Regions from separate parts of the Listeria marthii genome, predicted to be linked through region 3. Evidence: predicted binding sites of a transcription regulator. Region 3 holds the regulator's gene; each other region holds the start of a gene.

Region 1 (2,273 bases), on a different contig from region 3:
ATTCACTTTGACCATAAATTTGTAAGAAAATTGGTTTTTTATATTCAGAAGTACGAAGGAAAACCGCCATTGTTTCTTTATTGATTGCGTCAAAAGTAGAATGATAAAATTTGATACTTTGGAATACGTCTGGTTTTTCGCGAGCAAGGGACGCCCATTGAACAAAATGGTTTGGATGTGTTTCAAGCACGTATGGTTTATATTCGCGTAGTACTTTTTCGACATTCGCTTTGGATGGGTTCGCAATTGGTAGTAGCGGGAAACCAAGTGACATCAAGGAAGATACGCCAATGTTAAAGCGAGAATGTACTGGTGAAATATGGAAAGCTACGAGCCCTCTTGGTTTGATGAAATTAAGAATGCGTCGTTGGTATTTTGTTCTCCAGCCCATCGAATTCGCGGAGTGGGCAATTAATTTTGGTACGCCCGTTGTTCCGGAAGTGTGTGTCATATAGGCAATCATATCTTTTGGTAATTCTTCTTGTTCGCAAGTGTAGCCGTCAAGTGGCGCTTTAAACAATTGTTCAGCATTGATCAATCTAGCATCTGGCAAATTGTTTAATTGGTGACTTTTCTCGGAAGTTTCGGAATCAAAAAGTAACCAAGGTTGGTCTAATCGATTGACGAAAATATCGATAGTGGACGCTGGGAGATGCGGCGAAACCATGATTGGCACAGCTCCAAGATAAGAAATCGCAACTGCTAAAATATAGGAATCGAATTTGGCAGATTTATAAACGATTACTTTTTCTTCTTTGCGAACACCGAATTTATGTAGATGAGCAGCTTTTTGAATAATAGCTTCTTCGCATTTTTTGTAAGTTGTGTGCAAGCCTAATTCTGGAAAAGTTACAAGCTCTTCATCAAAATGGATGGGCATTTCTGGATAGCGTTCAGCTGCATTTTTGAAATTGGTATAGAGATTAAGCGGTTCGTACTTTTTTATCGTCATATGGCGAGACTCCTTTAATATTTGATGTTGTTATTATATCACTTTGTCGAAATAATGAGGAGTAGTTATAGAAAACATTTACATCTTTGTAAAAAAGTCTGTAAATTGCTTTTTTTCTTATTTTGAAAAATCTTGGAGATGCCCTGTAAAGATATCTCAATTAGTGATATAATATGTTAATATAATCACAAACTATTGGATTAGGGAAAAATTTTCAAAAAAGTGGAGGTACAAAAATGAAAAAAAGGTTAGCTACAACACTCATCATGCTACTATCGCTTGCACTAGTCATTGCAGGTTGTGGCAGTAACAACTCAAGTAAAAGTGACACGGCTAAAGAGAAAGAGAAAACAGAAGTAACATCGGGAGCATCCAAAACTAGCTACACAGATCCATCTGAATTAAAAGATAAATACGATATCGTTATTGTTGGTGCGGGCGGCGCAGGGATGTCAGCAGCACTAGAAGCAAAAGCGAAAGGTATGAACCCAGTAATCCTTGAAAAAATGCCACTAGCAGGCGGAAACACTATGAAAGCCTCTTCTGGTATGAATGCATCTGAAACTAAATTCCAAAAAGAACAAGGAATTAATGATAGCAACGACAAATTTTACGAAGAAACATTAAAAGGTGGTCACGGAACAAACGATAAAGCTATGCTTCGTTTTTTCGTAGACAATTCCGCCAGCGCGATTGACTGGTTGGACTCTATGGACATTAAATTAAACAACTTAACAATCACAGGCGGAATGAGCGAAAAACGTACACACCGTCCGGAAGATGGTTCGGCTGTTGGTAAATACTTAGTAGACGGTTTACTAAAAAATGTTCAAGAACAAAAAATCCCAGTTTTCGTTAATGCAGACGTAAAAGAAATTACGCAAAAAGACGGCAAAGTAACTGGTGTTAAAGTAAAATTAAACAATAATGACGAAAAAACAATTAGTTCAAATGCAGTAGTTGTAACAACTGGCGGTTACGGAGCTAATAAAGATATGATTGAAAAAGAACGCCCAGACTTAAAAGGCTATGTAACAACGAACCAAGAAGGAAGTACTGGCGACGGTATTAAAATGATCGAAAAACTTGGCGGAACAACAGTGGATATGGATCAAATCCAAGTTCACCCAACAGTTCAACAAGATAAATCTTACCTTATCGGTGAAGCAGTTCGTGGCGAAGGTGCCATTTTAGTTTCAGCGCAAGGTAACCGTTTTGGCAATGAGTTAGACACACGTGATAACGTAACAGCTTCTATCAACAAATTACCAGAAAAAACAGCGTACCTAATTTTCGATGCTGGCGTTAAAGAGCGCGTAAA
Region 2 (2,273 bases), on a different contig from region 3:
CGGTCCCGCTTGGGCAATTTTTGCAATCACTTCGCCAGTTGCTGGGTTGACGATATCTTTCGTTTCCTTATTATCTCCATCTATCCATTTTCCATTTATAAATAATTTTGTTTGAACTTTTGGTAATGCTGTTTCTTTAATACTCAAAAATACCACTCCTCCATCAAATTTTCTGCCGATGCTTCGTGCTGCTTATATTAGTGTTTTCCACAAATAAAAAAAGCTAATCAGAATTTTAAGCAAACCACCTCTGAAAAAAGTGGTTCTATCCCGGCATGATAGGACTGAGAAAGTATTTAAATTTTTTATAAAAAAAGCTAGTTACACGGAATGCAACTAGCTTTTTGGCTTAATTTTCTTCAATTGGTTGATGAATTTCTTCTTTTACTTTTTTTGGTGCGTTTTTCTTATAGGCAAGGAAGTAGAATAGGCTGACGAACACTGCTCCGCCGACGACGTTTCCTAAGTATACTGGGATGACGTTCCAAATAAAATCTGCCCATGAATAGTATCCAGCGAAAATCGCGGCTGGAATGATAAACATGTTGGCGACAACGTGCTGGAATCCAATTGCGACAAAGGCCATTACTGGGAACCAAATGCCGAGAATTTTTCCAGCGAAATCTTTGGCCGCGTAACAAAGCCAAACAGCAATTCCTACAAACCAGTTACAACCAATACCGGAAACAAAAGCAACCCAGAAAGGATCGTTAATTTTTGCACCAGCTGTTGCGAGGGTTTTTGGTAAGAAATCGCCTTCTGTTAAGCCAACGAAATGTCCAAAGAAATAAGCGACGAAAAAGGCGCCTACTAAGTTCATTACGGACACAATGGCCCAGTTTCTAAGAAGTTGTTGGAAGGAAATTTTTTTGTCATACCAAGCAATCGCTACGGCCATCATGTTGCCAGTGATTAGTTCTCCTCCACCTAGCAAGATACAAACAAGTCCAACTGGAAACAAACTCGCTCCAATTAGCGTTGCAAAACTTCCCCATTCGTGAGGCATTGTTCCTACTGCACGTATGTATAATAAGTAACCAAGCGAGATGAAAGCTCCACCTAAAAAGCCTAGCAATACAAGTGTTAACGTACTTGAATTTGCTTTTTGGGTCCCTTTCTCAATCGTAATCTCTGTTACTTCCTGCGGGCTGTAATATCCCACATGAATCCCTTCCTTCTTGTTAAAATAATCACAAAATAGCGTACTTATTATAGCACACTCAAAAACAGCTTGCTAGTATAAAAAAGCCCAGAACAAAAGTCCCAGGCTCGCATTTTTACGTATGAAGTTCTTTAACGACAGGAATTCTAATTTCGATATTTGCCTTCTCACTCTCGTCTATCGTATACAGTTCCAATTTGAATGGTAATGGATCAAAGACGGGATTGTTTGCTGTAATGTATGGCTTGTAGTTCTTCGCTTGAATCGCTCTGGCAATTTCTTCGTAGCTTTCGATTATGTCGGTACCTGGGATATGCTCGGCAACAAAATACGTATGAGCCGGCACTTCAATCCACTCTAGCGGTTCTTTTAAATTAGGATATTTTTGTTCTACGGGAATGACCGAATAATGCGTTATCCCATCTTCTATATTATGGACAGAAATACCATAAAACGTTTTTTGTTCGGAAAAATCAGCTAGTTCTTGCGCAAGTTTGAGCATTTCTTTGAAGGCGCTTCTAATTTCTGTGTGTAAGGCTTCTGTTTTAAGACCTTCGCGGACGAATGCAATACCAGTAAATCCTTCCCATTCCTCTAGTCGCTTTAACCTAATCGCCATGATTATCTACTCCTTTAAAAAGCATCTCACCAAGACCTGCATAACATATGGTAAATACCCCACTCCGAACAAGTTAAAACAAGACGCTAATTAAAATGATAACAGCAATAATAATGACAAAAGATAACCAAGCAACCGGACGAGCTGTATTAATCGTCCAACCAATCCCAAAGCGTTTTTCTACAAATAAAGCTGGATCGTTTCGGTTAAAATAAATAACACCCGCTTTCCAAAACGCATCATCATCGCGAATTGGTTTATTCACACCATCGGGCTGATCAGCGAATCTAAGTCTGCTACCGCCCTGCCCTACTTTAACAGCAAGTAACACAGTACCAAATAGAATCAAAACGACCGTGATAATCGTAGCTGTCAGCATCCATTCAGCCGGTAGTGACAGCAATGTAACTACTTGCATCACGAGGAAATCAAGTACCATAATCGTGCACATGATTAACATCGCTTTACTAGAAATCTGTCTAAATAACATAT
Region 3 (2,273 bases):
CTTTAAAGGTATGCTGCAATGTATCGTAATCCGTCATCAATGCTTGATATTTTTCCGGGTCATTATATAGTTCTGGTTCGCCGAGACGAAGCTCCATTTTGCGCAAATCAGCTTCCATTTTTCGAAGTGAGTCAAACACGCTAAGCATTTCATCCCAAATAGTTTTGGAAGACTCTAGCCCAGTGTTTTGCGCCAAATAGCCAATTTCGACACTTTTAGGTTTGGAAATGGTTCCGCCGTCATAGCTCATTTTGCCTGCGATGATTTTAAGTAAAGTAGATTTTCCTGCGCCATTTCTGCCAACTAAAGCAATTCGGTCACCAGTTTTTACTTCTAATTTAATATTATCTAAAATTACTTCTGCACCGAAGAATTTAGAAATTTGCTGAACTTGTAATAATATCATAATCTCTCTCCTCGAACGTTCTCCCTACTAGTTTATCTTAAAAGCCAAGTAATCGCAATGAGATAGCCAATTGTTCACGAATCAGTTAGTTTGTGAAAACACTCGCATTATTTGTGATTTTAGCGTAGAATAGAAAAGAAGGACTGCACCGGATATTTTGCGGGACAAAACCTTACTTGAAAGTTATGAGCAAAAAGTTTGTGCATTCCTTGTGAAATGTTTATAGTATATAAGCAAGCATGTGAAAGGAAGTACAGTTCACAAAAGCTTCAACTTCAGAAAAAATTTAAAAGAAGAAGGGACAGAAGGCATGATGGAGGAAACAACTAAAATTCCACAAGCGACAGCAAAACGCTTACCATTATATCATCGTTACTTGAAATACCTAGATGAGTCAGGTAAGGAACGAGTATCATCAGCGGAATTAAGTGAAGCGGTGAAAGTTGATTCAGCGACTATTCGACGTGATTTTTCGTACTTTGGCGCATTAGGTAAGAAAGGATACGGGTATAACGTTTCATACATACTCGACTTTTTCAGCAAAACACTCAGTCAGGACAAACAGACAAATGTTGCACTTATCGGTGTTGGTAACCTAGGGACAGCATTATTACATTATAATTTCATGAAAAACAATAATATCAAAATCGTTGCTGCATTTGATGTGGATCCAGCGAAAGTAGGTAGTGTTCAACAAGATATTCCGATTTATCATTTAAATGATATGGAAGAAATTGTTCGTGAAAACGGTGTGGAAGTAGTTATTCTGACAGTTCCAGCTGACGAAGCACAAGTAACGGTAGATCGTTTAATCGAAGCAGATGTTAAAGGTATCCTAAACTTTACACCAGCTCGTATCAGTGTTCCAAAACAAGTTCGTGTGCACCATATCGATCTTACAACGGAATTACAAACGTTAATCTATTTCCTGGAAAATTATCCAGCGAAAACAGAATAAAAAAACCTGTAGAAGGTAAGCTAAAACTTACTTTCTACAGGTTTTTTTTACGTCTTCTCAGTCCGGTAATAATCAAGCCGATACCAATCCCAAAATCCATTAATGTCATTATAATAAGTATATAAGCAAGGATATCATAACCATATTCAGCTACACGAACAATAACAAAATATACAAATACAAGACCAAGCGCAAAATAAAGAAAACTTTGCTTAATTAATGAATTTTTCATATTATCCTCCAATTATTCCGAGACTCAAAAGCAAAACAATCGTGTTCATCAAAATATGAGCGCCCATCGAAACCACAATCCGTTTCGTTTTCGTATAAAGAAAACAAAGAATCAGTCCGATGACAAAATAAGTCAGTAAAAAGGAAATATCCCCATGAAGCAGTCCAAAGAAAAGCGAACTAATAACCGCAGCCACATGAATATTCATGACATTGCTCAGCCCACCAAAAACCACTTTTCTAAATACAAGCTCTTCTAAAATTGGGCCTAGAATGGAAATGAAAATCAAGAAAATCGGTGCAGCTTTTGTCAAATCAACTAGTAATTCCGTATTTGCAGACGTGCTCATGTCCCCAGAAATCATCGTAATAATAATGCTACAAATAATTTGCGCTACATATAATCCAATGACACCACCGATAATCCAAACGATACTAAATAGTGGTTTCGTTTTTTCACCGAGTTCAATTTTATTTTCTTTTGGTTTTCTATAAAGCATCGGAATGATAATAGCCAGCGATAAAAGATTAGAAAATATCGACCAAATAACCATTCCATAAGCCGCAGCATCTTCCGCCGAAAGGGAAGTGACACTTAATAAAATATGTTGAACAATTGGAATTCCAATAGATGCAGAGAACAGTAATAACAAATAAACTAACACAATCGTAATATAA

The links. Region 3 encodes Rex, which represses fermentation and respiration genes when NADH is low (regulators of the CRP and FNR family bind a similar motif). Its sites were predicted from a motif close to TTGTGAAATATTTCACAA; they were not measured.
Region 1: the regulator Rex is predicted to act here: its motif matches at 1,126-1,143, upstream of HCJ55_RS10675 (flavocytochrome c).
Region 2: the regulator Rex is predicted to act here: its motif matches at 1,179-1,196, upstream of HCJ55_RS04255 (formate/nitrite transporter family protein).

Annotation. Positions count from the first base shown of each region.
Region 1 is NZ_JAASWB010000005.1:114,977-117,249, forward strand. It holds gene HCJ55_RS10670 (class I adenylate-forming enzyme family protein) at 1-952, opposite strand, end outside; gene HCJ55_RS10675 (flavocytochrome c) at 1,189-2,273, shown strand, end outside.
Region 2 is NZ_JAASWB010000002.1:295,801-298,073, forward strand. It holds gene HCJ55_RS04250 (NAD-dependent succinate-semialdehyde dehydrogenase) at 1-147, opposite strand, end outside; gene HCJ55_RS04255 (formate/nitrite transporter family protein) at 350-1,162, opposite strand; gene HCJ55_RS04260 (effector binding domain-containing protein) at 1,278-1,781, opposite strand; gene HCJ55_RS04265 (DUF1648 domain-containing protein) at 1,855-2,273, opposite strand, start outside.
Region 3 is NZ_JAASWB010000001.1:274,027-276,299, reverse strand. It holds gene HCJ55_RS01425 (ABC-F family ATP-binding cassette domain-containing protein) at 1-406, opposite strand, end outside; gene HCJ55_RS01420 (redox-sensing transcriptional repressor Rex) at 717-1,364, shown strand; partial or broken gene HCJ55_RS01415 (DUF4305 domain-containing protein) at 1,392-1,596, opposite strand; gene HCJ55_RS01410 (CPBP family intramembrane glutamic endopeptidase) at 1,598-2,273, opposite strand, start outside.